2 regions of the Pseudoclavibacter sp. RFBI5 genome follow, and region 1 is predicted to be linked to the other one. Evidence: riboswitches for the same ligand, from Rfam matches in the RefSeq annotation. Region 1 holds a riboswitch; the other holds the start of a gene.
What was found. A riboswitch is a leader RNA that binds a small molecule or an ion and turns the genes downstream of it on or off. The one in region 1 is predicted to bind thiamine pyrophosphate.

Region 1 (15,013 bases):
CCCGGGGCGTCCCCCCGCCCTGGGCGGCCCCTCACTCACGAACTTGAGGTCTTTTCGCATGCGAGCATCACGAGTCATCTCCGCCGTCGATTCCCACACCGAGGGCATGCCGACCAGGGTCGTCACGGGTGGGGTCGGGGTCATCCCCGGCGCCACGATGAACGACAAGCGGCTGTACGTGCAGGAGCATCGCGACGACCTGCGGACGTTCCTGATGCGGGAGCCCCGCGGGCACTCGGCGATGAGCGGCAGCATCCTCCAGCCGTCCACGCGCCCGGACGCCGACTTCGGCGTCCTGTACATCGAGGTCTCCGGTCTGCTGCCCATGTGCGGACACGGGACGATCGGCACGGCGACGGTGCTGGTCGAGACGGGCATGGTGGAGGTCCTCGAGCCGGAGACCGTCATTCGTCTCGATACTCCGGCGGGTCTTGTGATCGCTCGCGTCGAAGTGAGCGAAGGACGCGCTGTTAGCGTTACCATCGAGAATGTGCCCAGCTTCTGCGAACGCCTCGACGCCGTCGTCCCGGTGCCGGAACTCGGCATCGACGCGCTTCGCTACTCGCTGGCGTTCGGCGGGAACTACTACGCCATGGTCGACCTCGACGACGTCGACCTGCCCTTCGACCGGGCCCGCAAAGACGACATCATGCGCGCCGGTCTCGCGATCATGGACGCCATCAACACCCACGACGCGCCCAAGCATCCGACCATCGAGGGTGTCGACCACGTGCACCACGTCGAGTTCATCGCACCCGGCTCCACCGCCGCCCACTCGCGCCACGCGATGGCGATCTACCCTGGCTGGTTCGACCGGTCACCCTGCGGCACCGGCACCTCCGCACGCATGGCCGAGCTGCATGCCAGAGGTGAGCTCCCACTGCACACCGACTTCGTCAACGAGTCGTTCATCGGCACGAGCTTCACCGGCCAGCTCATCGACGAAGTCCGGGTCGGCGACAGGCCGGCCGTGATCCCGACCATCACCGGCCGCGCGTGGATCACCGGCATGGGCCAGTACATGCTCGACCCGACAGACCCCTTCCCGGCTGGATTCGAATTCTAGATTGGACTCATCGATGAGCACACCCACCCCGCATACCAGCGACGCCGAGCTCGAGCAGATCCTCGCGGCAGCCGCCGTGGCCGCCCCCCTCTGGGCGGCGACCCCACCCACGGAGCGCGCCACCGCCCTCATCGCGATCGCCGACGCGCTCGACGCCGCGGCGGGGGAGCTCATCCCCATCGGCATGCGGGAGACGGGGCTTGCGCAGGCGCGGCTCACGGGCGAGCTGAAGCGCACGACCGTGCAGCTCCGCCTCTTCGCCGACGTCATCCGCGACGGCTCGTACCTCGACGTCCGCCTCGACGAGGCCGACCCGGACTTCGTGCTCGGCCCACGGCCTGACGTGCGCCGGATGCTCGTGCCGGTGGGAGTCGCCGTCAACTTCTCCGCATCGAACTTCCCCTTCGCCTTCTCCGTGGCCGGTGGCGACTCCGCCGCCGCGCTCGCGGCGGGATGCGCGCTCATCGTGAAGGGGCACTCGGGGCACCCGGAGCTGTCCGTGGCCACGGCCCGCGTCGTCGAGGGAGCTCTTCGCGAGTGCGGCGCCCCCGATGGCGTCTTCGCGCTCGTGATCGGCCAGCAGGCCGGGGTCACCGTGCTCGAGGACAACCGCGTCGACGTCGGGACCTTCACCGGCTCGATCCGCGTGGGCCGCCTGCTCGCCGACAAGGCCGCGGCCCGCCCCCGCCCCATCCAGTTCTACGGCGAGCTCGGCAGCGTCAACCCCGTCTTCGTGACGGGGGCCGCGCTCGCGGAGCGCGGAGAGGAGATCGCTGCGGGCTACGCGGCGTCGGTCGCCGGTTCGGCAGGTCAGCTGTGCACGAAGCCCGGCTTCCTCTGGGTTCCCGCGACGGATGCGGCCGCCGAGCTGCAGCTGCGCGTCTCGCAGGCGGCCGAGCAGGCCCCCGAGCACCGGCTCCTCAACCCGAGCATCGGCCGCGCGTACCTCGAACGTCGGGCGGACGTGCTCGACGCGGACGGTGTGCGGGTCGTCGCCGAAGGTGCTGTGCGCAGCGATGACGACGGCAACGTGTGGGCGACGCCGACGATCGTGGCCGTGCCGGCGAGCAAGCTCGCGGCGGGCGACGAGACGCTGCTCGACGAGGTCTTCGGGCCGTTCTCGGTCATCGTCGAGTACGAGGACGAGACGTCGCTCGCGCCGAGTCTCGACGAGCTCTACGTCGGCAACCTCACGGGCACGGTGCACGCCGCCGCCGGTGAGCAGTCGCCAGCGCTCTCCGCGCTCGTCGCGGGGCTCGCGAGGAAGACGGGGCGAGTGCTCTTCGGCGGCTGGCCGACCGGCGTTGCCGTCACGCCCGCCATGCAGCACGGCGGGCCGTACCCGGCGACGTCGAACGACACCTCCACGTCGGTCGGCACCGCATCCATCTCCCGCTTCCTGCGCGGTGTCGCCTACCAGGGTGCGCCGCAGGAGGCGCTCCCGGAGCCGCTGCAGGACGCGAACCCGTGGGGTGTGCCGCAGCAGCGGGCCGCCGCGGGTCAGTCGGCCACCTGGGGCGCTCAGGGCTGAGCTCTCGGGGGTGACTGAGCTCTCGGGGCGTCCTTGGCGGCCAGGCGCGAACGCAGCGTCGGCGCCGAGGGTGCTGCGGCAGGTTCGCTGAGGCGGCCGCGCCTGCGCAGCTCGGGAACCACGTGCTCGACGAAGTCCTCGAGCGAGCCGGGCAGGAGGGCCGGGGTCACGACGAAGCCGTCAGCCGCCCCGGCATCCTGCCACTCGCACAGCTCGTCGGCGATGTCGGCGCCGCTGCCGAGCGGGGACGGCGTGAGCTGGTCGAGCGACTGGCGCAGGGCGAGGTCGCGGACGGTGAGGCCCTCCCTTGCGGAGACGGCCGCGAGCATGTCCTCGAAGCCATCGCTTCCCGTCGCGCCCCGGTGCGCGGCGAGGAAGCCTTCGGCGTCCCCGTCGAGTCGCAGTGTCGCGGCGTCAGCGTGCATGAGCCGCGCAAGCGAGCGCACGGCCGAGGCTTCGTCGATGTGCGCGAGGAGCGAGTCGCGGACGCCGACTGCATCGATACGCGTCGATCCAGCGATCGGCTGGATCGCAGCGCACACGCGGAGCTCGTCCGGATCACGCCCCGCGAGTCTGGCCCGCTCGCGAAGCTCGGTGCGCACCGCCCGGTTGCCGTCGATGCCGTCGGCCGCGACGAAGACCAGCTCCGCCCACTTCGCGGCGAACTGCATGCCGCGCGGCGAGGTTCCCGCCTGCATGAGCACCGGATGTCCCTGGGGGCTCCTCGGGAGGCTCAGCGGGCCGGGTGCCGCCGCACGTTCTCGCGGCGCCGGAGTGCGCGAGACGAGGCTCGGGTCGGCGAACACGCCGCTCCGGGCGTCCTGCACCAGCGCAGCCGGATCCCACGTGCCCATGAGCTCGAGCACCTGCGCCACGACGCGGTCGGCGCGGTCGTAGCGCTGCCCCTTGGGTGGGATGCGGTCGAGGCCGAGGTTGCGCGCCTCGGCATCCGTCGTCGAGGTCACGATGTTCCAGGCCACGCGCCCCGCGGAGAGGTGGTCGAGGCTCGAGAGCGTCCGCGCTATGGCGTACGGCGGCAGGAACGTGGTCGACACGGTCGCCCCGAGTCCGATGCTCCGCGTCGCCCCGATGACGGCGCTCAGCACGGTGATGGGGTCGAGCGTCACGGCTCCCTTGCCGCCGCTGGCGAGGGTCGTCGCGACGTCGCCGAGGGCGTCTTCCGGGATCGCGAGCGCGTCTGGCAGGAACATGAGGTCGAAGCCGCCGCCCTCGAGGAGTCGCGCGATCTCGATGTACGAGCTGGCGCGCAGCCAGTCGCCGTTCGAGTCCGGGTGGCGCCAAGCGGCAGCGTAGCGCTGGGTCGGCGGGTTGACCATCCCGACGAGCGTGAGCCGACGCGTGCTGTTCTCAGACAAGCGACAGCCCCGTTCCCGCGGCGATGCCGAGCGTGGCCGCGAGTGCGAACGCGCAGAGTACGACGATGGTGAGTGCTGCGTCGCGGGCATCGAGCGCGACCGGGCGCCAGACGGTGCGGGGACCCGCTCCGAGGCCTCGCGACTCGAGGGCCTGGGCGATGCGCTCACCGGAGCGGATCGAGACGACGAGCAGCGAGAACGCGGCAGCGCCGAACGCGGTGATCCCGGTGCGCGGCGTGCCGTCTCGTCCGAGCGGCGCCCGGACGGCCTGCGCGGCGCGGATGCTCTGCCACTCGCTCGGCAGGAGCTGCAGGAGGCGGAATCCGGCGAGCAGGGCGTACGCGAAGCGGGGGCTGAGCCTGGCGTGCTGTGTGAGGCTCGTCATGAGGTCACGGGGTGGAGTGCTCGCGATGAACGCGATCGACAGCATGCCGATGACCGTCGTGCGCAGCGCCAGGGCGAACCCGATGGCGAGGCCCTCGCTGGTCACCCGAACCGGCAGGCCTTCGAGGATCTCGCTCCCTGGACGGCTGAGCGCGTTGACCATGACCAGGCCGACCCCGAACGCGACGAAGGGGACCGATGCGGTGAGCAGTCTTCCTGGGGTGAGCCTCGTCGTCGTCAGCACGGCGATGATCGCGAGCACGGTCAGCAGGCCAAGGGTCAGTGGGTTCAGGATGAACAGCGTCGCGAGCGAGCAGGCGAACAGCACCGCGAGCTTGACGGTGGGGTTGCGGCGCTCGAGCGCGGGGCTCATGCCGCGACCCGTGTCGCGGCGTCGTCGAGCTCGCGCAGGATCGCGCGCGCCCGCTCGGCGGGGAAGCGCCGCGCCTGGAGCCAGCTCAGCAGCGGCGTTCGCTCGAGGCCCGCTGCGGCGAGGAGGCCCTCGTTCTTGAGGAGCTCGAACGGCGTCGTCTCGGCGATGAGCCCGCCTTCGGCGAGGACCAGCACCCGGTCGGCGTACGTGCAGACGGCACGCAGCTCGTGGCTGGAGAAGAGCACGCCGCAGCCGCTGCGCGCGGTGCGATCGAGGGCGTGCATCGCGGCGATGCTCGAACGGCGGTCGAGGCCGAAGCTGGGCTCGTCGGCGAGGAGGAATGGCCGGTCGTGGGCGAGCATGGCGGCGATGCTCACCCGCCGCTGCTGCCCGCCCGAGAGGCGGAACGGGCTGTGGTCGAGATGCGCCGAGAGGTCAAAGCGGGTGACCAGCTCGGCGACGCGCTCCGCGTCATCCGCTCCGAGGCCGTGCTCGATCTCGCGCCGCACGGTCGGCTGGGAGAACTGGTGCTCCGGGTTCTGGAAGATGAGGCCGGGGCGGGGGCCATGCACCTGGCCCGAGCGGGGCCGAGCGAGACCCGCGAGCGTTCGCAGCAGGCTCGACTTCCCGCATCCGTTGCGGCCGAGGAGCGCCACGACCTCGCCCGCTCTGAGCTGGAAGCTCACGCCTTGGAGGATCGCCTCCGAGGCGTTCTTGGCGCGAGTGCGCTTCGGTGCCCCGCCAGCGACGACGTCGAGGCTGTCGACGCTGAGGGCCTCCGCCTCGCGGGTCGGTGCCGAGGGCGCCACTGCGGCCGTCCCGGCCTCCGCGCGCGCACCGAGCGCGGCGACCCGGTCCGCTACCTCGTCGTTCGCGAGTCCGCCCTCGAGGCCGGTGAGCGCGGCGAGCTCCGCGTCGAGCGGCAGCCAGCATCCGGCCTCCTGCAGGGTCGCCGCGTGCTCGACCAGGACCCGCGCGGTCGGGCCGTCGTGCGCGATGACGCCACCGCGCGCAATCACGACCGTGCGTCCCGGGAGTCCCGCGATGCCGCGCGCTCCCGCGTACTCGTCCAGCCGGTGCTCGACGAGCACGATCGTGGATGCTCGTGCAGAGGCCGCGTCGACCGCCTTGCGCACCGACGAGATTCCCGCAGGGTCGAGCATCGAGGTGGGCTCGTCGAGCACCAGGACACGGGGCTCCGTGACGATGGCCGCGGCGAGGGCCACGCGCTGGGTCTCACCGCCCGAGAGCGTCGCCGTGCGACGGCCGGCGAGTACCCCCGCGCCGACGAGGTCGAGGGCCGCGCGCACCGCTGGCCCCATCGCCTCGGGAGCCCAGGCGTGGTTCTCGAGCGGGAACGCGATCTCGTCGGCGACGTCGGGGAGGCACACCGAGGAGCTCGGGTTCTGCGCGACGACGGAGAGGTGCCTGGAGAGGCGCGGCACGTCCGATTCCTGCGTCTCCACCCCGCAGATGCGGATGCGCCCGCTGACCTGGGCGGGGACGGTATGGGGGATGACCCCGCTGAGCGCCTGCAGCAGCGTCGACTTGCCCGCCCCAGACGGCCCGATGACGAGCACGTGCTCGCCCGGCGCCACGCGCAGATCCACTGGCCCGAGCCCGTCTCCAGAGGAGTGGATCGCCTCGAAACCGACCGCCTCGATGTCAAGGCTCGAGATATCGGCGCTCGAGCTGTCAGACCGCACGGCGAACGGCGAGCGGCTTCGAGTCCTGCACGATCGCGAAGTTGTCGAGCACGCCGGTGCGCACGAGCGAATCGACGATGAGCTTCGCGAGCAGGCCGCCGAGGATGATGCCAGAGGCGAGCTGGATGCCGAAGCGCAGGAACAGGATCTCCTGGCCGTACCAGCCCGAGCGGAACGCCGAGTAGAAGAACACGAGGCCCGCGCCGAGCGCGCCGGAGATCGCATACCGCAGCCACCCGTACTTCCGGTACCGGCCGAGCGCGAACGGCAGCTCGCTGCCGATGCCCTGGATGGCGGCGGCGACGAAGAGCAGGGGGCCGACGGCCGAGCCGAGGAACACGACCTCGATGACGGAGGCGAGCACCTCCGCGATGACGCCGACGAAAGGCCGGCGGATGATGGCGATCGCGATGGGCGCGACGAGCAGCCAGCCGCCGAAGAGGAAGTGCTGGGCGAGGTCGCCAGCCGGCCCCATCGCGATGGAGAGCGCAGTCCACGCCTGCACGAGCGCCCAGTACAGGAAGCCGAAGACCGTGCCGAGCACGACCATGAGCACGATGTCCCGCAGCTTGAGGCTCATGCGCGAGCCTCGGCTGCTGTGTCGATGGCTGAGTCTGCCTGGCCGCGCGCATGACTGGGGCTGTTCAGGGAGATCGTGAGGTGGCTCGTCACGTGCTGCACGTGCGCCCCGACCCCCGCCCAAGCGACCGCGACCGTCTCGAGCACGCGCCCGAGGTCGCCGCTGAGCTTCGTCACGAAATGCTCGGAGGCCACGAACGTGCCGCTCGCCTTCGCCGTCTCGATGGCCGCGTAGATCTCGCGCATGTGGTCGGGCGTCCGCTCTGCCGAGCCCGCATCCTCGAGGGGGTAGAGCGCCCACTCCGCGCTCGCGAAGCTCCCAGACCTCCGTCCGCGGGGCGCGTCCACTCGCCTGGGGCCGGCGCCTCCCGGCAGATCGCAGACGGCCTCGCCGGGGCAGCCGCGAGACAGCAGCACCTGGATGGAGGCGTGCAGTCCCGTCGCCGCGATGTGCTGCGAGAGGTCGGTGAGCCAGCTCAGCAGTGACTGCTCGTCGCCGCCCGCGTAGGTGCTCACGTCGCCCGTCTCGAGCACGAGGCCGGAAGAGTCGGCGGCGTCGAGTGCGGCGAGGATCACGTCGACGTAGCGGTCGGACATGACCGAGACGGTGACTCGTGCGCCCACCCCGAATGCGAGCGGGTCTTGGGTGATGGTTTCCATGTGCGTGCCTTCCGTCGGAGCGTGACGGCACGGGTGAGTTGACTCCCTTCGCTGGCATTACCCAGATCAGGTTCAACGGTCGGAGTTCGAGTACTCCCTCTCAGCCCGACTCATCGGGCTCCCGTGCACGGCCACACTGTAGCCCCGGCGCCGTCCGCGCCTAGCTTCCTGCGCTCGTGAAGACCACGTGATTGCCTTCCGGGTCGAGCACCTGGAGGATCTGGAAGTGAGTGGCGTCTTCGATTCCACCGTGCTCGATCCTGGCCGCGTCGAGCCGTTCGGCGACACCGGCGAGGTCGTCCTCGGTGAACACCACCGTGGATCTGCCCGAGCGGCTCGAGTCGGCCCAGAGCTGCAGGCCGGCCTCGCTTGTGAAGTGCCACTCCAGAAGACCCGGCATCGGATTCTCGTCGGGGCCGCGCCCGAAGAGCCTGCCGTAATATTCCGTAGCCTGAGCCAGGTCGGACACGGTGATCTGCGCAAGTACGCCCTTGATAGCCATGCCCCGATGATGCTCGACGTCGGTGCGAGGAGCCTCCACGAACATGTCGCCACGTTGCGACGCGTAACGGGGCGCGTCAGGTGCCGTGGCCTCGCCGCGTGGCGCCACCTAGCGTCAGATCATGACGAACCCACACCGAATCCACCTCGGCGTCGCACTCGATGGCGCCGGCATCCACCCGGCCGCCTGGCGGGAGCCGGGCGCCCGTCCGGACGAGCTCTTCACGCCCGACTACTGGGTGGGGCTCGTCCAGCTCGCCGAGCAGGGGCTCCTCGACTTCGCGACCATCGAGGACTCGCTGACGCTGCAGTCGTCCGAGCGGCTGCACGACGACGATCGCACCGACGAGGTCCGGGGACGACTGGATGCGCTGCTCATCGCCTCGCGGGTAGCCCCCGTGACCCACAGCATCGGTCTCATCCCGACGGTCACGACCACGCACACCGAGCCCTTCCACGTCTCCAAGGCTGTCGCGACGCTCGACTACACGAGCGAGGGCCGCGCCGGCTGGCAGGCTCGACTCTCGATCGGGTCGGACCACACGCACTTCGGGCGCCGCGACCCGGCGGAGTTCCTGGAGACCCTCGAGCGTGCTTCGACCGCGGACATCGGCGACCTCTTCGCCGAGGCCAACGACTTCGTGGAGGTCGTGCGCAGGCTCTGGGACAGCTGGGAGGACGACGCGGAGATCCGCGACGCCTCCACGGACCGCTTCCTCGACGCCGCGAAGGTGCACCGCGTCGAGTTCGAGGGCAGATGGTTCAGCGTGCGCGGCCCGTCGATCACGCCGCGGCCGCCGCAGGGGCAGCCCGTGGTCGCCTCCCTCGGGCACGCCCAGGTGCCGTACGAGTTCGCCGCCGCGAGCTCCGATCTGCTCTTCGTCACCCCGTCGGATGTCGCCTCGGCCGTGAGCATCCTGTCGGAGGTGCGGGCCGCCGAGCAGAACGTGGGCCGTGCCGGCGAGCCGCTCTCCGTCTACGTCGACGTGGCGGTATTCCTCGACGGGCCCGAGGAGACCGGGGCTGCTCGTCTCGCTCGCCTCGACGCGAAGGGCCGCACGCTGGAGCAGCCGCCCGCGGTGTTCGCCGGTTCGGCCTCCGAGCTCGTCGAGCACTTCGAGACGCTCTCGGCGCTCGGCTACGACGGCTTCCGCCTGCACCCCGGGGTCGTGACGGACGATCTTCCCCGCATCGTCGCCGACGTCGTTCCCCTCCTCCAGCAGAAGGGGCTCTTCCGGGAGCGCTACGAAGCGCGTTCCCTGCGGGGCCTCCTCGGCCTGCCGACCACCGTCCCGAACCGCTACGCCGCCGTCTAGGCCCGACTCGATCAGGAGATCATCGTGACCAAGAAGCAGATCATCCTCGCCGCCTACGTCGGCGGAGTCAACGAGCACACCCTCTGGGAGCACCCGGATGCCGGGAGCCAGATCGAGTTCTCGACGTTCAAGCACGCCGCCCAGAAGGCCGAGGCGGGGAAGTTCGACTACTTCTTCCTCGCCGAGGGGCTCGCGCTGCGCTCGCGGCGCGGCGAGATCTTCGACCACGACATCGCGGGTCGCCCCGATACCATTCCCGTGCTTGCCGCCATCGCCGCGGTCACCGAGCACATCGGGCTCGTGGGCACGATCAACGCCACCTTCAACGAGCCGTTCGAGCTCGCGCGCCAGTTCGCCAGCCTCGATCATCTGTCCGGCGGGCGGGCGGGCTGGAACGTGGTCACGTCGTTCGACGCGTTCACCGGTGCCAACTTCCGACGCGGCGGCTTCCTTCCGCACGCCGAGCGCTACGAGCGGGCAGAGCAGACGGTCAACACGGTCAGGGAGCTGTGGGATTCCTGGTCGGCGGATGCGATCGTCGCCGACAAGGAGTCTGGCCAGTTCCTGGACTCCGCCGAGGAGGGACGCTTCGACGTCTCGACGAGTCAGTTCGACATCAGCGGTCGCTTCACGGTTCCCCGCAGTCCGCAGGGCAGGCCGATCATCGTGCAGGCGGGCATCTCGCCGCAGGGTCGCGACTTCGCGGCCGCCAACGCCGACGTCATCTTCTCCCCGTACTCGCGCCTCGAGGAGGCACGAGACTTCTACGCCGACATCAAGGGTCGGGTCGAGGGCTTCGGCCGCAACCGGGACTTCTCGGAGATCGACTTCGATGGTCCGCTGCCCGACTTCGACCCGGATGGGGAGAGCGCGCCCATCATCGAGGGCCGCGCCTTCACCTATGGTGACCGCCTCGCGACCGTGCGCAGGTGGCGCGAGAAGGCGGCGGAGAACGGCTGGAGCATCCGCGAGTTCGCGCGCCACGAGCTCGGCGGTGTGCGGTACGTCGGAACGGCGTCCCAGGTCGCCGAGGAGATCGACGACTTCGTGCAGAACGAGGGCTCGGACGGGCTGGTCATCGGCTCGCATCTCACGCCGGGCGGCATCGACGAGTTCGTGGACCACGTCGTGCCGATCCTCCAGGAGCGCGGCTCGCTTCGCGAGGAGTACACGGGGACGACGCTGCGGGAGAACCTCGGCATCCCCGTGCCCGAGCGAGGAACGCGCGCACCTTCGGCCTTCGCGCACTGACCCGGAACCTGCCCGAGGAGAAGAGGTGGGCGTCGGAGTTGAGCTCCGACGCCCACCTCTTCGCTGTCCGGCTGCGTGCGCGACGCTGCGTTCGACTACGAGTTCGGGTAGGTCTCGCGGAGGATGCGCCCGAGGAGGGCGGCGATGGCGCCCGGCCCGGATCCTTCGGCGACGCGCTCGACGTCGGCGTTGTAGTTGGTGTTCGTGTTGATGTCGTACACCACCTGACGGCCGTCCTCGGTCTCGATGAACTCGATGCCGGCGATCTCGAGGCCGATCTCCTTCGTGAACGCGATGAGGCGCTCGACGATCTCGTCGTGCCCGCCCTGTCGGAGCGAGAAGATCGAGGTGCCTGGCTCTGGCGCGAGCTCAGCACCTGGGGGCACGACCGGGCGCCCAGTGTCTGGGTCGATCGCGCAGGCATCCGCCGGGCAGAGCTGGAACCCGCCGTGGATGGTGTCTGCCGCGATCGAGTAGATGTGTTCGCCGCCGACGATCTCGACGCGGGTGATGAACCCGCCTGCCGGTCGCAGGTACTCCTGCAGGAGGGTGATGCCGTCGAGCGGCTCCTCGAACTCGGGGGAGTCGAGGTAGCTCTCGAAGTCGGCGAACGCGTCGAAGCGGCGCACGCCGAGGCCCTTGCCGCCCTGGTTGTGCTTCGTGATGAAGGGTGTCGGGAACTCCCTCGCCGCGTCCCGCAGTCCCTGCTTGCCGATGACGGCGACCGTGCGGGGTGTGTCGATGCCGGCGCGGCGCAGCAGCGTCAGCTGGTCGACCTTGCTGACCTCGAGCTCGATGGCCCGCCGGCCGTTGACGGTGCGCCGGCCGGCAGCCTCCACCCAGTTGAGCACCGAGCGTGCGTAGTCCTTCGAGAGTGCGTGGTCTCGGGTGTGCGACGAGGCGCTGATGCGGGACCAGAAGATGCCCTCTGGCGGGAGCGCGTCGATGTCGAGCACGCCCTCGACGAGCCGCCACTCGAAGACCGGGACACCGGCCGCGTCGAAGGCGGCCTGGAACGGCGGCCACCATTCGGGGTTCTCGTGCAGGGCGTAGACGACAGGGCCAGCAGCTGCGGGCTGGGAGGAGGGAGATGCGCTCATGAGAAGAACCCTTCGACATCGAGTGCGCCGCCGGCCGCGTCGAAGTCGGCCCGTGCGGCGGCACGGAGGTTGGAGTCGGCGAGGAAATCGGCGGCCACGAGTGCGAGGCCGGTGCTCGCATCGGCGATGGCCGTGCTCGCGGCGTCGCTGGTCGCGTATTGAGCGAACTCACGTGTGTGCAGGCTCACATCCGGTGGGCTGATGGCGATGACGGGGTGGATGCCCGGCACGCGAACGCTCACGTTGCCGAAATCGGTGGAGGCGGCGAGGTGCGATGGCACGGACGCCTTCGTGAGGACGCGTCGGCCCCGCGCCTCCTGGTGCACCGCCCACCGCTCGGAGAGGGGCGTGTTGTAGCGCAGCGGCATCGTGAACGGCTGCGGGTCCCACTCGACCTCGACGCCCGTGCCGGTCGCGAGGGCGATGCCGTTGGCGATGTCCTCGAGGCGCAGGCTCAGCTCCTTCAAGGTCTCCGCCGCGTTCGAGCGGACGTAGTACTCGAGCTCCGCGAACTCCGGCACGACGTTGGGGCGCTGCCCGCCGTCGAGGATGACGCCGTGGATGCGGTCGCCGGGGTAGAGGTGCTGCCGGATGAGGCCCGTGGCCTGGTAGTTGAGGTTGGCGGCGTCGAGCGCGTTCCGGCCCTGGAACGGCGAGGCTGAGGCGTGTGCCGGGACGCCGTAGTAGCGCACACGCAGGATGCGTCGCCCGATGAATGGCTGGTCGGTGACGTCGTAGCCGAACGGGTGGATCATGATGGCGGCGTCGACGTCGTCGAATGCGCCGGCCCTCGCCATGATCTCCTTCCCGTTGCCGCCCTCTTCCGCGGGCGTGCCGTAGAGCACGATCCGGCCCGCGGGGAGTTCGTGGCGGCGGCTCGCCTCGACGAGCGAGAGGAAGGCGCCGACAGCGGAGGCGGCGATGATGTTGTGCCCGCAGCCGTGCCCGACGCCGGGCAGGGCGTCGTACTCGGCGAGGATCGCGACCGTCGGCGCCTCCGTCGAATCTGGTTTCGCTTCGCCGACGACGAGCTCCGCGACGAGCGCCGTGTCGAGCCCGAAGGCTCCCAGCTGTGCCGTGATGCCGTGCTCTGCGAGCAGTTCGGCGATGTCGGCGACGCTCTGCGTCTCCTCGAAGCCCTCCTCGGCGTATTCGAAGATGCGGTGGGAGAGCTCGACCAGCTCAGGCTGCAGGGAATCAGCGGCCGCGCGGATGGCCGACGTGTCCTCGATGGAGGCTCCGTCGTGCGGTGAGGTGATGGGCGGCGCGGCGGCCGCGGCGATGGCGGTCTCTGCGGCCACGAGATCGAGGTAGGTGCTGCTGGGAGTCGTGGGAGATGCGCCCACCCGGATTCCGCGGGTCGCCCCTGTTGCTCGGGGTGCGCTGGTCGGGTCTGCTGCTTCGCTCACGTGGTGTGCTCCTTGCCGCCGGCAGCCCCGGGTGGGCCGTCCGCATCCATCGTGCCTCGATTCTCCGGGAGCGTGGTGGGCCGTGTCGGGGTCGCCGTCGTGGGCCGTAACGTGAAGCTGGATTACAGTGGCAGCGTGATGTTCATCCTCGGTGCCGTGCTGCTCGGGCTCAGCCTCGCGCTCACGACCTGGGCGCACTTCCTTGTCGGACGGGCGGGTGCCGGGCGCAGGCTGCCTATCTTCAAGGACCCGCCGGGAACGCCGAAGCTCGCGAGCTGGCTGCGCATGGGCGGGGCCCTCCTGGCCGTCGTCGCCGCCGGTCAGCTGTGGCACGTCATCGGGCTCTTCGCGATGCTTCCCGTCATTCTCGTTCTGTTCGTGCCGGGGCTCGTCATGCATACACGGCACGAGCGCGCGCTTCGCCGCTGAGATCCACGATCATCTTGCCCGTGTTGGCGCCGCGCATCATGTCGAGGAACGCCTGCACGGTGCTGTCCAGGCCGACGACGACCGTCTCGTCGTAGGCGATCTCGCCCGCCCGCAGCCACTCGACCATCCGCGGCTGGAACTCCCCGGCGAGGTGGCCGTAGCCTCCGACAGTGAAGCCCTCCAACCGCAGGGCTTGCTTGATGAGGTTGGCCATGTTGTCCGGACCCGCTGGCTTCTCGCGCTCGTTGTAGCTCGAGATGGCACCGCACAGCGCCGCTCGGCCGCCCCGGTTGAAGACGTCGAGGGCCGCCTCGAGGTGGTCGCCTCCCACGTTGTCGAAGTACACGTCGATACCGTCTGGCGCCGCCTCCGCGAGCTGCTCCCGCACGGGCCGTTCCTTGTAGTTGAAGGCGGCGTCGAAGCCGTACTTCTCCGTGAGGAGGGCCACCTTCTCGTCGGAGCCCGCTGAGCCGATGATGCGGCTGGCGCCGAGCTTGCGGGCGATCTGTCCGACCGCGGTGCCGACGGCACCCGCCGCACCCGATACGAAGACCGTCTCGCCCTCCTTGAGGCCCGCGATCGCGGTGAGGCCGACGTAGGCGGTGAGGCCGGTCATGCCGAGCATCGAGAGGTAGAGCGACAGCGGGACGCCGGGAATCTCGTCGACGACGCGGAACGACGCCGCGTCCTCCTGGGCGATGTCGCGCCACCCGAATGCGTGGAGCACGTGCGCCCCGACCGGGACCTCGTCACTGGCCGACTCGACCACGACGCCGACCGCGCCGCCGGTGAGCGTCTCGCCCAGGGCGTAGGGGGCGACGTAGCTCGGCGCGTCGGTCATGCGGCCGCGCATGTACGGATCGACCGAGAGGAAGAGGTTCTCGACGCGCACCTGACCTGGCTGCAGCTCGGCGTACTCGACCGTGACCGTGCGGAAGTCCGTTTCCTTGGGCCACCCCTCCGGGCGGGAGGCGAGCTGGATCTGCGTGCTGATGGCGGTTGAGGTCATCACGTCAGACAATCACAGCATTCTGACCATACCGGTCGATGACTACATTCGTAGTGGATGCACTACGCCCGTAGTTTCTGTGTCGAGATCTCTGCGTCTAGAGTTCGGGGGTGCCCTCCACGCGTGATCGTTCGCTGACCGCCGCCCTCGAGCTCCTCGCATCTGGCGGGATGCGTGCGCTCACGCACGCGCGGGTCGACGCCGAGGCGGGGCTCCCGCGGGGGTCGACGTCGAACCACTTCAGGACACGTCAGGCGCTCATCGAGGGCGTCATCGGTCGCTTGGAGCGCAGCGACTACGCCGAGTGGCTGCTGAGCTACGAG
Region 2 (15,013 bases), on a different contig from region 1:
CGGGAGCCACACGCGTCCCCGCCGCAGTGCGAGTGACAACGAGCCCTTCCCGCTCCAGCGAGCGATACGCCTTTGCCGCCGTTGCCTGCGCCACCTCGAAGTCGCGTGCGGTCTGCCGCACCGTGGGAAGCCTCTCGCCGTCACCGAGAACGCCAGATCGAATAGCACCCCGAAACAGCTCCGCGAGATCCTCGGCAGACTTTGACGCGGTCAACGCGCGGCCGCCGAGACCGATGCCCCCGCTGCGGCTGCGGCCGGCCGCGCCGCGGCAGCACGCACGGTGTCCACCGCGAGCCTGAGCGCGAGCGCGACCCCAACCCCCTGGAGCAGATACCCGGTCACGTTCATCGGGTACGACAGCGCGCTGAAGCCCCCCTCGATGTAGAGCTGCGGGTAGGAGACCTCCGCTGACACCCAGCGCTCGTCGAGACCGACCGTCATCGTGCTCGTGGAGCCGACGTGCATCCAGACAGCACCCAACGTGGTGACCAGTCCCGCGAGGACGATGAGCGTCAGCACGCGCGCGGTCGCATCGCGATGGGTCTTGAGCGTGGCTGCGGGAAGGGCTTCGGGGCGGTTCGCGTCTGCTTTCAGCACCCAGACCAAGACACCCGCCGCCGCAAGAAGCGTGGCAAGCGTGGCCAGGTGGTTGGGCCAGCCGGCACCCGCCAGGTATCCGAAGCTGCCGTTGAAGTGCGAGTAGATGGGAAGCGTGGTGTAGCGAGCCACGTCGCCGAAGAACGGGCCCTCTGGCGGTGCCGAGACGGCGATCAGGATCTGCCAGAGCGCCGTGACGGCGATCAGCACGGCTGAGAATCGCACCACCCAGAGCCACAGACCGGGAGCGAAGGCGTTCCAGCGTCTCCGAGGCGCGAGGGCCCTCGAGCCGGGAGCGGTCAGCGGGACCGAACGCAGAGCCAGACCGGCCACTGCGACCACCACGATCGCGGCGACGAGTGGAGCGGGCCGACGCCACCATCCATCGAAACCGGAGACGTCAGATCCTCCTCCAGCGGTAGCGAGGGCGCTCGTGAGCGTCGCCACGGCCACGATGAGGAGGCAGCCACCGACCCCGCACCAGAGCAGCACCGTCCGCCTGAAACCCGAATCAGGGAGCGCGACGATTCGGCGCGGCCTCACCCACGAGACGGCGAACAGGACCAAGCCGAAGGTGATGGCCACCTCCAGCGGCAGGAACTCCCGCACCCCGGAAGAGAGGCTGCGGATGAAGTTGAGAATTGGGTCGATCACTCATGCCTCCGAAGGTGCCGCTCGCGCGGTGCGGACAAAATATTGTGATGCGAAGTTAGCACAACTTGTACTGCGCTCGCAGTGCAAGTTCGGTTCGCCGCCGGGCCCTGTCCAGCCGCCCTGCGACACAATGAGCGGATGGAGATGTCGCGGGAGAACTTCGAGGCCCTAGTCGTCGACGAGCTCGATGAGCTGCCGGACGAGATGGTCGACGGCCTCGACAACGTGATCTTCGTCGTCGAGGACCGGCCAGAGGACGGCTCGCTCGACCTGCTCGGCGTCTACGAGGGGTTCGCGCTCACGGATCGCGGCCAGTACGGCTTCGGCGAACTGCCCGATCGCATCGTGCTGTTCCGCGAGCCGCTCCTGTCGATCTGCGACGACGAGGAGACCCTCCGCGACGAGGTGCACACGACGCTCGTGCACGAGATCGCGCACTTCTACGGCATCGACGACGCACAGCTCCACGAGCTCGGCTGGGCGTAGAGCCTCCCGAGTCGCGCGTCCCCGGTACGCTTCCCGGATGCAGCAGACGCCACCAGCCCGCGGGCCCCTCCGGCCAGGACGCCTCCTCTGGGGAATCGTCCTCGTCCTGGCGGCACCAGCCTTCGCACTGTGGATGGCCGTGACCGGTCTGCTCTCGGCGCTTGCTGCCGCGAGCATCACGGTCGACGCCGTCGGGCTCATCCCGCCGCTCGTCGAGGCCGGGCAGACGCTGCTCTCCGCGTTCGCGTTCTGGGCGATGTTCGTCTCGGCAGGTGCTGGCCTCGTCGTGCTGATCCTGCTCGGGGCGCGGAGCATCCAGGCCGCTCGTCGCACAGCGGGCGCGGCCGGTCCGACGTTCGGCTCCGTGCTCTGGGGGTGGGCATTCGCGATCCCCCTCGCGACGGGAGTTGGCGCGCTCGCCGGTCTCCTGCTGCGGCCGGTCGCCGACAGCATCGGCACCGGCCTCTCCCTCGACGCCGGTCCCGGCACCAGCATCGACTACGACGACGCCGTCTACGGCCTCATCGTCGGTGGCATCTGGCTGCTCGCGGCGCTGGTGGGGCTGGTCATCGCCGTGATCTTCACCGTGCGCTACGTGCGCGCTCGCCGCCGGCAGAGCTCAGACCAGACGGGCACCGGCCCGCGCTGACAGCGCCTCGCGACGCCGCGAAACCCCGTCATGCGCTGGGCGCGGCCTCGATGATGACGTCGGCGAGCAGGAACGGCGCATTGCGTCGCCAGTGCTCGCGCTCTTGAGCCGCCCACATCTCCCAGAACTCCTCGAAGACGCCGACGTCTGCAGGACGCGAGAGCGCCCGCGGCTTCCGGTGGGCCTCGTCGAGTTCTATCCACACGCTCGTCGTCGCGAGGGGCGCGCTCTCGTGCGACAGCGAACCGCAGCCCTCGACGATGAGCGGCGCGGAGCCGTCGAGCTCGCGCCACGGACCGGGCGCGTCCGCCGCCCAGTCCCAGCTCTCATAGCCGGGGCGGTGCGGGAGCCCCGGCTGCTCGGGACGGAGCATGTCGCGATGCACCGCCTGCGAGGCGGCAGCGAGGCCACCCCAGCCCGGGTAGGCGTCGTCGAGGGACACCAGCTGCGCGCTCTCGAAGCCGCGCGCCCGGAACTCCGCCAGCAGTTCCCCCGCGAGCGTCGTCTTGCCCGAGCCCGACCCGCCGTCGATGATCACGACCGGGCGCGAGCCGCGGGCATCCGCGAGCACGCGGTCCAGCAGCGCCGCGACCCCGCTCACGCGCTGCCCACGAGCCGGTACGACCCCGCCGCGACGGCCACTCCGATAGCCGCGCCGGCGATGACCACTGCCGCAAGCACGAGAACGAGGTCCCGCCAGTCGAGACGTGAGGGGCGAGCCCACGTCCGCGTGATGTCCTCGGCGCCGAAGCCGCGAGCCTCCATGACGGTCGCCAGTGTCCCAGCCCGTCGCAGCGCGAGAGCGAGCAGCGCGAACGCCATCGTCATGAACCGTCGGATGGCACCCGAGTCGCCGAGACCGCGAGCGCGGCGCGCCTGGCTCATCGCCGTCCAGTCGTCGCGGAACACGGCGAAGAGGCGGATGCCCGCGAGCGCCGAGACCACAAACCTCGCCGGGAGGTGCGCGACCTGCGCCAGACCGTCGGCGAGGCGGGTCGGGTCGATGCGGTTCAACGCGACGAGCGTCGGCACGCCGATCGCGAGCACGCGCACGCCGACGGCGATCGCGAGCTGGATGGAGTTGTCGGTGATGTTCGCGTAGAGGAACTGCCCGTAGCTCGCCCCGCCGGGCTTGGCGTACAGCAGCATGCTCGTGGCGGAGACGGGGGCGGCGATGAGGAGGATCCAGCTCGATCGCAGGACCTCCATGGGGCGCACTCCGGCGACGCCGAAGGCGAGGAGCGAGAGCGTCAGCGCGACAGCCGCCGAGACGACATCGAGCGTCGTCAGCAGGGGAATCGAGTACAGCACCGCCGCCAGGAACGGCGTGACCGGGTTCACGCGGTCGAGGAACCGTCCGCCGACGAGGAGCACTTCGAGCGGCACGCCGTCGGCATCGACCTGGGGCGATGTGGCCGACCCTGCCGGGCGGGAATCCGCCGAGGCGACGCCCGCGCCGCTGCCGATCATGCTGGCACCTTCTCGTTCTTGCGGTCGTGGGCTTCGATGCGGATGCGCTGGTCGCCGAGCACACGCACGAGCTGCTCGTCGTGAGTCACGGAGACCAGCGAGTGCCCCTCGGAGACGAGGCGAGACATGATCGTGACGAGCTCCGTCCAGGTCCTGCGGTCCTGCCCGAAGGTGGGCTCGTCGAAGATGAGCACCCGAGGCGCCGTCGCGAGCACCGTCGCGACGGACAGGCGACGCTGCTCACCGCCGGAGAGCGTGAAGGGGTGCGCTTCCGCGAGGTGCGAGAGGCGCAGCGCCGCGAGCAGCTCGTCGACGCGTTCGCTCGTCTCGCGTCTGCCGCGCCCCACCGCATCCGGTCCCACCTCGAGCTCGCGCCGCACCGTGCCCGCGACGAACTGGTGCTCGGGCTGCTGGAAGACCGTGCCGATCCTCGTCAGCAGCTGACGGGAACGCCAGGCAGACGGATGCGGGCCGACCGGGCCCGCCGCGCGGAACCTGCCGAGCGCCCAGCCACCCCGTCGACGGCCAGCGTCTTGGCCAGCTTCACGCAGGGCACTGCTCGCACGCACGTCGCCCGCGATCGGCTTGAGCAGGCCAGCAAGCGTCAGCGCCAGCGTCGTCTTGCCCGCGCCGTTGGGCCCGAGCACCACCGTCGACTCCCCCGCCCGCAGCGTCGCGCCGAACTGCGTGTGCAGCGGATGGTCGGCACGCCCGAACCCGAGGCCGTCGGCGACGAGCAGGTCCTCCCCCGGGGCGCGCTCGCCCCGGGGAACCGAGGGTTCGTGACCGCCTATCCACACACCCGCCGCGAGGAGCGACTCCCGCTGCTCCTCCAGGAGCACGTCAGGGGCACCGTCTGCGAGCAGGTGCTGCTCAGTGCCGAGTACGACGACCCGGTCGACGCTCGAACGCCACACATCCACCCGATGCTCGATGACGATGAGCGTCGCGCCGGTGACCTCCGCGGCACGCACAACCGCCTCGCGAACCTCCTCGACACCAGCCGGGTCGAGGTTCGCGGTCGGCTCGTCGAGCAGGATGAGGTTCGGCCGCATCGCGAGCACGCCCGCGATCGCGAGGCGCTGGCGCTCACCGCCGGACAGCTGCGCGGTCGAGCGGTCGAGCGGCATCCGCAGCCCGACGGCGTCGAGCGCCTCGCGCACCCGAACCCAGGTCTCGGCGCGCGGCACACCGAGGTTCTCGCAGCCGAACGCGACGTCGTCGCCGATTCGGGCGAGCACCGTGTTCGCCTGCGGATCCTGCAGGACCAGCCCCACCGCGCCGCGCGCATCCGTCGGATGCCTGCCGTCGACCAGCAGCGAGCCGAGCTCCTGGCCATCGTCCTCGTGGTCGCCGAGCACCCCGGCAAGAGCCGCCAGGAGCGTCGACTTGCCCGCCCCCGACGGCCCGAGCAGCAGCACGGCCTCTCCGGGCTCGATCGTCAGGTCGAGCTGGCTGACCGCCAGCTTCGCCCGATCGGCGTGGCGCCAGCCCCACCCCCTCGCCTCGACTCTCGCGCCCACGAGCGCTAGCCGATTCGCTTCGCGCTTCTGCCCGCCGCGAAGCGGTTCAGCGCGCCAGTGGCGGCGAGTGCTCGCGTGAGCAGCCAGCCGACGACTCCGGCCAGCACCGCACCGGAGACCACGACCGCGACGAGGTAGATCGTCAGGAATTCAGGGCCCTTCTCGATGTTCGCGCTGAGGAACAGCTCGAGCACCCACGCGGCGACGGCAGCACCAGCGCCCGCGAGCATCGCGACGCTCAGACCGAAGCGCTTGTAGAGGAAGAGCGCGAAGATGAGCTCGGCGCCGAGGCCCTGCGCGATCCCCGAGTAGACGGTCTCGATCGACCACTGGCTACCGAGCAGCATGGAGACGCACGCCGCGAGCACCTCGACGAAGAGCGCAGCCCCCGGCTTGCGGATGATGAGCCCGCCCAGCACGCCGCCGAGCAGCCAGATGCCGACCGCGATGCCGCCGATACCCGGAGTGAACGCATCCATCGCCACGAACCAGGCGTAGCCGACGCTGTTCCAGAAGATGAAGATGAGGCCCGTCGCGACACCGAGGACGGCCGCCGTGACGATGTCGATGACCCGCCAGCGGAAGCGGCTCTTCGGCGCCTTCGCCTGAGCCGGAACCTGCGCTGCCGCAGTCGGAGATGGAGTCGGGGAAGTTGTCATGCTGTGTGCCCTTTCGAGTGAAAGTGCACGGGCGCAGAGCCGTGGGCGACCCTGCTCGGAGATGTGCCTCCCTGCGCTGGCATTACCCAGATCAGGTTTGACGGTCGAAGGCTTGAGCCTTCCTCTCAGCCCGGACTACCGGACTCCCGTGAACACCCCCGAGTATAGGCCGTACCGCGCCTGAGCTACTTCTTGAGCGCCTTGATGAGACGCGGGAGCGCGTGCCCGACCGTCCACACCAGCGGAATCGACACGACAAGCAGCGTGATGATGTTCGGCCGGAAGCTCGTGCCGAACTCGTCATCCACGTACGCGCCGACCGGCACGGCCATCCCGCCGCCACCGCCGCCCGACGAGTTCTCCTGACCCTCCTCAGTGCTCTCACCACCGCCGTAGCCGTACGAGACGAGAGCGACCGGAAGGATCGTGGACTTGCCGAGTTCCACCTTCTCGCCGTAGGCGAGGGTGACGCCGAGCTTCTTGACCGAGTCCGTGAGGTTCTGTGTGAGGTTCGTCATGCGGCCAGCGTAGGTCGTCGACATGCCTGCCAACCAGGAGAAGTCCTGTGTGCTTGCGGGCGAGAGCGCTCCCACCCTTTGGTAGCTTTAGTGCCTGCATCCACACGCGATGTTCTTCGATGAAGCAATAGGAGCGTGCATGAAAACGTGGCCCGGAAATGCCTACCCCCTCGGAGCGACGTTCGATGGAAGTGGCACCAACTTCGCGATCTTCAGCGAGGCCGCCCACAAGGTCGAGCTGTGCCTCTTCGATGACGACGGCAACGAGGAGCGGGTGAGGCTCTACGAGCAGGATGCGCACGTCTGGCATGCCTACCTCCCTCACGTGCAACCCGGCCAGCAGTACGGCTACCGGATGCACGGCGACTACGACCCGATCAACGGAAGCCGCTGCAACCCGGCGAAGCTCCTCCTCGACCCGTACGCGAAGGCGACGACGGGCGAGATCGACTGGGACCAGTCGCTCTTCAGCTACAACTTCGGCGACCCCGACTCGTTCAACGACCTCGACTCAGCGCCCCACATGATGAAGGGCGTTGTCATCAACCCCTACTTCGACTGGGCTGGCGACCGGAAGCCGGGCATCCCCTACAACGAGTCCCTCATCTACGAGGCGCACGTCAAGGGGCTCACCGAGCTGCACCCGGATGTGCCTGAGGAGATCCGCGGCACGTACGCCGGCATCGCGCACCCCGCGATCGTCGAGCACCTCAAGCGCCTCGGCGTCACCGCCATCGAGCTCATGCCCGTGCACCAGTTCGTGCAGGACAGCACCCTCATCGAGAAGGGACTCCGCAACTACTGGGGGTACAACACCATCTCGTTCCTCGCCCCGCACGCCGACTACGCCTCCCAGGGCACGGCAGGCCAGCAGGTGCAGGAGTTCAAGTCGATGGTGCGCACCCTGCACGCCAACAACATCGAGGTCATCCTCGACGTCGTCTACAACCACACGGCAGAAGGCAACCACCTCGGCCCGACCCTCAGCTTCCGTGGCATCGACAACGCCGCCTACTACCGGCTCGAGGACGACGACAAGCGCTACTACACCGACTACACGGGCACCGGCAACTCGCTCAACATGCGCCACCCGCACTCGCTGCAGCTCATCATGGACTCGCTGCGCTACTGGGTCACCGAGATGCACGTCGACGGCTTCCGCTTCGACCTCGCCTCCACCCTCGCCCGCGAGCTGCACGACGTCGACAAGCTGTCCACGTTCTTCGACCTCGTGCAGCAGGACCCGGTGGTCTCGCAGGTGAAGCTCATCGCAGAGCCGTGGGACGTCGGCCCCGGCGGCTACCAGGTCGGCAACTTCCCACCGCAGTGGACGGAGTGGAACGGCAAGTACCGCGACACGGTGCGCGACTTCTGGCGAGGCGAACCATCGACCCTCGGCGAGTTCGCGAGCCGCATCACCGGCTCCGCCGACCTGTACGAGCACTCCGGACGCCGCCCCTTCGCCTCCATCAACTTCGTCACGGCCCACGACGGCTTCACGCTGAGAGACCTGGTCTCCTACAACGAGAAGCACAACGACGCCAACGGCGAGAACGGGAACGACGGCGAGAGCCACAACCGCTCCTACAACCTCGGCGTCGAAGGCCCCACCGACGACCCCGAGATCAACGCCATGCGGGCCCGCCAGCAGCGCAACATCATCGCGACGATGCTGCTCAGCCAGGGCGTGCCCATGCTCCTCCACGGCGACGAGCTGGGGCGCACGCAGAACGGCAACAACAACACGTACGCGCAGGACAGCGAGATCAGCTGGGTGCACTGGGAGAACGCCGACGAGCCACTCGTCGAGTTCACGAGGGCCGTCGCGCAGCTGCGCGCCGACCACCCGACGTTCCGCCGACGCCGCTTCTTCAACGGCCGCGTCGAGGAGCGCGCCGAGGGATCCGCGCTGCCCGACATCGTGTGGCTCTCGACCGACGGCACGCAGATGGCATCCGAAGACTGGAACGCCGAGTTCGTGAAGTCGATGGGCATGTTCCTCAACGGCAACGCCATCGCCGGACGCGACGAGCGGGGCGAGGAGATCACCGATGTGAGCTTCATGGTCTACTTCAACGCCAGCGAGACGGTCGTCGAGGCGACCATCCCCAGCGTCGAGATCACCTCCCACTGGGACATCGTCATCGACACCTCCGGCATGCACACCGACCTCGAGGCCGTCGAGCCGGGAGCAACCATCCCACTCGAGCCGCGCTCGCTCGTCGTGCTGCGCGAAGCCGAGCTCAAGGAGAAGCCAGACCATTCGGTCGCCGCCTCCGTCGCCGCGATGACCACCCCCATCCCCATCATCACGCGGCCGCCCCTCGGCAGCTGACCCCGCCAGAGCCATCTCAGAAGCACCTCGCGCCACGGAGACCATGATGCGCATCCCATCCAGCACGTACCGATTCCAACTGACGTCGGAGTTCGACCTCGACGCCGCGACCGAGCAGCTGCCCTACCTGGAGCGGCTCGGCGTGGGATGGGTGTACCTCTCGCCCATCCTCCAGGCGACCCCAGGCAGCACGCACGGCTACGACGTCGTCGACCCCTCGAGGGTCGACGACGAACGTGGCGGGCGCGAGGGGCTCGAGCGGTTCTCCGCGAAGGCCCGCGAGCTGGGCCTCGGCGTGCTCGTCGACATCGTCCCGAACCACATGGGAGTCGGCACACCACGCGACAACCCGTGGTGGTGGGATGTGCTCGAGCACGGCCAGCAGGCCGCGCACGCCGAGTCCTTCGACATCGACTGGGAGGCGGGCGGCGGCAAGCTCCTCATCCCCACGGTCGGCGACGACGACATGCCCAGGGAGCGGGGCGACGCGATCGCCAACGTGACCGTCGACACCGAGGCCGGCGTGCTGCGCTACCACTCCACCGAGTACCCGCTCGCGGAAGGCTCGGCACCCGAAGGCGCATCGGTGCGGGAAGTGCTCGACAACCAGCACTACCAGCTCATCCACTGGCGCCAAGGCGACAGCCGCCTCAACTACCGCCGCTTCTTCACCATCACCTCGCTCGCGGGCATCCGCGTCGAAGACGAGCACGTGTTCGAGGAAGCTCACGCGGAGATCCTCGACTGGATGCGTCACCGCCTCGTCGACGGGCTCCGGATCGACCACCCGGACGGACTCCGCGACCCGGGCGGCTACCTGCGCCACCTCGCCGACCGAACGCGCGGAGCGTATGTGCTCGTCGAGAAGATCCTCGAGGGCGACGAGGCGCTGCCCGCCGACTGGCGCACGGCAGGGACGACCGGCTACGACGCGCTCGGCCAGATCGACCGGGTACTCGTGGACGCCGACGCCGAGGAGCCGCTCGACGAGCTCGCGGCGGGAGCAGACGGCGACCCGGTCGACTGGGAGCAGCTCATCCACGAGGCGAAGCGCGCCGTGGCCGACGTGTCACTGAACGCCGAGATCCGCCGCATCGCGCGAGAACTGCGCGCGACGGGCCTCGAGGACGACCTCATCGAGGACTCCGTCGCCGAGATCGCCGCCCACTTCAGCGTGTACCGCAGCTACCTTCCGACGGGCGCGAACCACCTCGCCGATGCGGCCAAGGCCGCCACCGAGCAGCGGCCGGATCTCGCGGCGTCGATCGCCCGCGTCCTGCCGTTCCTCGAGGCGCCAGAAGCCGAGGCCGCGCTGCGTCTGCAGCAGACCACCGGCATGATCATGGCGAAGGCCGTCGAAGACCGCTCGTTCTACCGCTACGCACGCCTCACCTCCCTCAACGAGGTCGGCGGCGACCCGAACGTCTTCTCCATCACCCCGGAGCGGTTCCACGAGCTCCAGACGGCACGCGCCCGTGACTGGCCAGACGCCATGACCACGCTGTCGACCCACGACACGAAGCGCGGCGAGGACACTCGCGCACGCATCACCGCCCTCAGCGAGGTCCCCGAGTTCTGGGCGGAGAGCGTCGCCGAGCTCCAGAACGTGGCCCCCATCGACGACAACGCGTTCGCGCAGCTCACCTGGCAGGCGATCGTCGGCGCGTGGCCCGCATCCCGCGAGCGCCTCACCGACTACCTCGAGAAGGCCGCGCGCGAGGCCGACCTGCACACGAGCTGGACCAACCCGGACGAGACGTTCGAGGGGCAGCTGCACGCGGCCGTCGACGCCGTCTTCGACAACCCCGTCGCGTCGAACGTCGTCCAGAACGTCGTCGCCGAGACGCAGGAGGCGGGCTGGTCGAACTCGCTGACCGCGAAGATCGTGCAGCTCACGATGCCGGGCATCCCCGACGTCTACCAGGGCACGGAGCTGTGGACGCGCACCCTCGTCGACCCAGACAACCGGCAGAGCGTCGACTACTCGTCGCGCACTGCGGCGCTCGACGCGATCCTGCACGGAGCGGTCCCCGCGATCGACGACTCCGGTGCCGCGAAGCTGCTCGTGACCGCGGCCTGCCTGCGCCTGCGCCGCAGCCGACCGGAGCTCTTCACCGAGTACGAGGGCATCACCGCCGACGGGCCGGCGGCAGAGCACGCACTCGCGTTCTCGCGGGGCGGTGCCATCACGATCGGCACGCGCCTCCCCATCGGCCTCGAGCAGGGCGGCGGATGGATCGGCACGACCATCCCCCTCCCCGAGGGCGAGTGGATCGACCAGCTCACCGCAGCCGTCTTCACGGGCGGCAAGGACGTCCCGCTCGCCGCGCTCCTGCAGCAGTACCCCGTGGCGCTGCTCGCCAGGTCCTAGCCGGCACCCACATCCACACCATCTCGCTTCCCACCAAGGAGTTTTCCCCGTGCGCGATTCCCGCTTCGATGTCTGGGCACCACACGCCGAGACGCTGACCCTGCACCTCGACGGCACCGAGCTGCCGATGCGGCGCACCGACGGCGACTGGTGGGTACCGGACGCGGCGCTCGAGCTCGACGAGGACACCCACGACTACGGCTACCTCGTCGACGGCGACACGACCCCCATCCCGGACCCCCGCTCGCGGTGGCAGCCGGACGGCGTGCACGGCCTCTCGCGCACCTTCGACACCGACCGGCACCCGTGGGTGGACGGCGACTGGACCGGCCGCCCGCTCGCGGGGTCCGTCATCATCGAGGTGCACATCGGCACCTTCACCCCCGAGGGCACGCTCGACTCGGCGATCGACCGCCTGGACCACCTGCAGGAGCTCGGCGTCGACTTCGTCGAGGTCATGCCCGTCAACGCGTTCAGCGGCACCCACGGCTGGGGCTACGACGGCGTCGACTGGTTCGCCGTCCATGAGGGCTACGGCGGACCGGCCGCCTACCAGCGCTTCGTCGAGGCCTGCCATGAGCGCGGCATCGGCGTCATCCAGGACGTCGTCTACAACCACCTCGGCCCCTCCGGCAACTACCTGGGCAAGTTCGGGCCCTACCTCTCCGATCACCACGCCACGGCGTGGGGCGACACCGTCAACCTCGACGGGGAGAACTCCGACGAGGTTCGCGCGTTCATCCGCGCCAACGTGGCCATGTGGTTGCGCGACTTCCACGTCGACGGGCTCCGGCTCGACGCGGTCCACGCCCTCATCGACGACCGCGCCGTGCACATCCTCGAGGAGCTGGCCCGGGACGTCGACGAGCTCGAGGCGCACGTGGGTCGCCCGCTGACCCTCATCGCCGAGTCCGACCTCAACAACCCACGCCTCATCACGTCGGACGAGGCGGGCGGCTACGGACTCGATGCTCAGTGGTCGGACGACTTCCACCACGCCGTGCACGTCAACCTGACCGGGGAGACCAGCGGCTACTACGCCGACTTCGAGGGTCTCGATGCCCTCGCGAAGGTGCTCGAGAAGGGGTTCTTCCACGACGGCACGCTGTCGACCTTCCGAGGTCGCCATCACGGTCGCCCCCTGCCGGCTCACACGCGCGCCTGGCGGCTCGTCGTCTCGTCGCAGAATCACGACCAGATCGGCAACCGAGCCATCGGCGACCGCCTCACGGCGACGCTCTCCCCCGGCCAGCTGGCCATCGCGGCCACGCTCGAGCTGACCTCGCCCTTCACTCCCATGCTCTTCATGGGCGAGGAGTGGGGCGCCACGACCCCATTCCAGTTCTTCTCCTCCCACCCGGAGCCGGAGCTGGCGAAGGCGACCACGGAGGGCCGTATCGGCGAGTTCGCGCGCATGGGCTGGGACGCCGCCGTCGTTCCGAACCCGCAGGATGTTGCGACGTTCGAGCGGTCGAAGCTCGACTGGAGCGAGCTCGAGAAGCCGGAGCACGCCCAGCTCCTCGAGACCTACCGCGAGCTCATCGCACTCCGCAGGCGGGAGGCGGACATCACCACGCCCTGGATCGATGCGAGCAGCGTCGAGGCGTCGCAGGAAGACGGCACGCTGGTCATCACGCGAGGCGGTCTTGTCATCGCCGTGAACTTCTCGGCAGACGAGCAGGAGCTTCGAGTCGACCGAGCCACCGAGATGCTTTTCTCCACGGATGCACGGGCAACGCTCGGCCAGACCACCGGCACCGTCACGGGCGCACCGGTGGGCGCGTCCGCCGTCCCGCTCCGCCTTCCGGCTGAGAGCGCCGCCGTCCTTCGCGCCAGCTAGCTTCTGACCGGCGTCGCGGAGGGTCCTGCGGGAACGCCGCTCCGCGGCCCAGCGCGGAACCGGGGTGAGGCGGGCGATGTTCTCCTGGTCATCGCAGCGCCTCGGCGTACCCTGTCGCGCATGTGCAGGAACATCACAGAGCTGCGCGGGCTCGAACCAGCCGCGAACGACAACGAGATCGAAGCCGCCGCCCGCCAGTACGTGCGCAAGGTCTCCGGCATCACGCACCCGACCGCGCGCACGCGCGAGGCCTTCGAGAAAGCGGTCAGCGAGATCGCGCACATCACCGAGCACCTCCTCGAGGACCTCCCGGAACGGCGCCAGCCGCCGAAGACCGTGCCACCGTTGCGTCGCCCCGAGGTGCAGGCGCGCATCGCGGCGCGCGAAGCAGCGAAGACCGCCTCCTGACGCGAAGAAGCGCTGCCCCTGCCCGGTGCTCGGATACCCGATTCAGTGCCGGTCGGGTGTCTCGTCCTGCTTCCGGTTGGCCCGCTCGCTGAGTCCGACCGTTCCGTCGCTCCGCTCGCCGCGACCAAGCAGCGAGGCGGGGCGCAACGCGAACTTCCCGAAGCGCGCCACCGCCTGGTCGACCGTCCGCTCCGCGGCCTCCCAGTCGTCGTCCTCCTCGGCGCCGAAGAGAGAGAGCTGGCCGACGCTGCCTGCCTCCACGAGCTGTTCCGCCCGCACCCCGATGAGGCGCACAGGTCTCGGCGGCACGAGGGCCGTGCGCAGCATCTCCCGCGCCTCGAGGTAGAGCGAATGTCCGACGTCGCTCGGTTCGGCGAGCGTGTGCGAGCGTGTGATGGTCGAGAAGTCTGACCATCGGAGCTTGATGCCGACCTGCCGGGCCTGCAGACCGGCACGGCGCAGGCGGGTGGCAACCGCATCCGACTGGGCCCGCACCTCGCGTTCGAGGAAGGCGACGTCGCTCACGTCGTCGAAGAAGGTCTGCTCGTGGCTGATCGACTTCTCGCGGTGCGCCAACTCGATGCCGCGCTCGTCACGGCCCCACGCCAGTGCACTGAGCTTGGCGGCCCCCGCCTTGCCGACCGCCCGCTCCAGGACAGGCGCCGGCGTGTGCGCGAGGTCGAAGACCGTGTGGATGCCGATGCCGCGCAGCTTCGCCTCGCTCTTCTCGCCCACACCCCAGAGCGCGCCGACCGGCAGGTGGTGCAGGAACGGGATCGTCTCCTCGTGCGGGATCACGAGCATGCCGTTCGGCTTGCACTTTCCCGACGCGAGCTTCGCCACGAACTTGGTGGATGCGGCACCCACCGAGCAGGTCAGCCCCGTCTGCGCCTTGACCCGCGCGCGAAGGCTCGCCGCGATCTCACCCGGCGAGCCGAACAGCAGGCTCGCGCCGGACACGTCGAGGAACGCCTCGTCGATGGAGAGCGGCTCGACGAGCGGCGTGAACTCGCGGAAGATCTCCATGACCTGCTGCGAGGCGTCACGGTACTTGCCCATGTTGCCCTGCAGCACCACCGCCTCCGGGCAACGGGCGATCGCCTGATGCATCGGCATAGCGCTGCGGACACCCCTGGCCCGCGCCTCGTAGCTGGCGCTCGACACCACGCCCCGCTCCCGGGTGCCACCGACGATCACCGGCTTGCCGACGAGATCGGGCCGCTCGAGCAGCTCGACGGCCACGAAGAACGCGTCCATGTCGACGTGGAGGATGCTCGCGGATGCGTCGCGGTCGGACGCCACCCCCGTCTGCCGCGCCCCCATGTCTTTCCTGGTCATGCATCCATTGTGCGTCGCCCCACCGACATCTGCTGGACGCTCTGCGCGAATAGACTCTGCGCATGCAGCTGAACGAGTCTCGCGCCTGGACCGCCTTCTACGCACCCGGAACCCCGAAGGACATCGAAGTCCCAACAGGATCACTCCCAGACATGCTCGCGGAGA

Region 2: another riboswitch for thiamine pyrophosphate. It lies ahead of C5E06_RS05655 (ECF transporter S component); the one in region 1 lies ahead of C5E06_RS14015 (YkoF family thiamine/hydroxymethylpyrimidine-binding protein).

What each region holds. Positions count from the first base shown of each region.
Region 1 is NZ_PSYA01000010.1:1,522,214-1,537,226, reverse strand. It holds gene C5E06_RS14045 (proline racemase family protein) at 59-1,066, shown strand; gene C5E06_RS14040 (aldehyde dehydrogenase family protein) at 1,080-2,597, shown strand; gene C5E06_RS14035 (NtaA/DmoA family FMN-dependent monooxygenase) at 2,588-3,973, opposite strand; gene C5E06_RS14030 (energy-coupling factor transporter transmembrane protein EcfT) at 3,966-4,730, opposite strand; gene C5E06_RS14025 (ABC transporter ATP-binding protein) at 4,727-6,436, opposite strand; gene C5E06_RS14020 (ECF transporter S component) at 6,426-7,016, opposite strand; gene C5E06_RS14015 (YkoF family thiamine/hydroxymethylpyrimidine-binding protein) at 7,013-7,675, opposite strand; TPP riboswitch at 7,701-7,810, opposite strand; gene C5E06_RS14010 (VOC family protein) at 7,836-8,177, opposite strand; gene C5E06_RS14005 (LLM class flavin-dependent oxidoreductase) at 8,299-9,492, shown strand; gene C5E06_RS14000 (NtaA/DmoA family FMN-dependent monooxygenase) at 9,517-10,743, shown strand; gene C5E06_RS13995 (RimK family alpha-L-glutamate ligase) at 10,839-11,843, opposite strand; gene C5E06_RS13990 (M20 family metallopeptidase) at 11,840-13,252, opposite strand; gene C5E06_RS19675 (hypothetical protein) at 13,388-13,681, shown strand; gene C5E06_RS13985 (NADP-dependent oxidoreductase) at 13,644-14,690, opposite strand; gene C5E06_RS13980 (TetR/AcrR family transcriptional regulator) at 14,801-15,013, shown strand, end outside.
Region 2 is NZ_PSYA01000007.1:154,139-169,151, reverse strand. It holds partial or broken gene C5E06_RS19565 (GntR family transcriptional regulator) at 20-214, opposite strand; gene C5E06_RS19560 (hypothetical protein) at 211-1,251, opposite strand; gene C5E06_RS05680 (metallopeptidase family protein) at 1,390-1,737, shown strand; gene C5E06_RS05675 (hypothetical protein) at 1,775-2,386, shown strand; gene C5E06_RS05670 (cobalt ABC transporter) at 2,415-2,987, opposite strand; gene C5E06_RS05665 (energy-coupling factor transporter transmembrane protein EcfT) at 2,984-3,856, opposite strand; gene C5E06_RS05660 (ABC transporter ATP-binding protein) at 3,853-5,379, opposite strand; gene C5E06_RS05655 (ECF transporter S component) at 5,385-6,038, opposite strand; TPP riboswitch at 6,090-6,199, opposite strand; gene C5E06_RS05650 (hypothetical protein) at 6,224-6,556, opposite strand; gene glgX (glycogen debranching protein GlgX) at 6,696-8,891, shown strand; gene treY (malto-oligosyltrehalose synthase) at 8,938-11,262, shown strand; gene treZ (malto-oligosyltrehalose trehalohydrolase) at 11,312-13,102, shown strand; gene C5E06_RS05630 (DUF2277 domain-containing protein) at 13,223-13,510, shown strand; gene dinB (DNA polymerase IV) at 13,553-14,848, opposite strand; gene C5E06_RS05620 (long-chain-fatty-acid--CoA ligase) at 14,911-15,013, shown strand, end outside.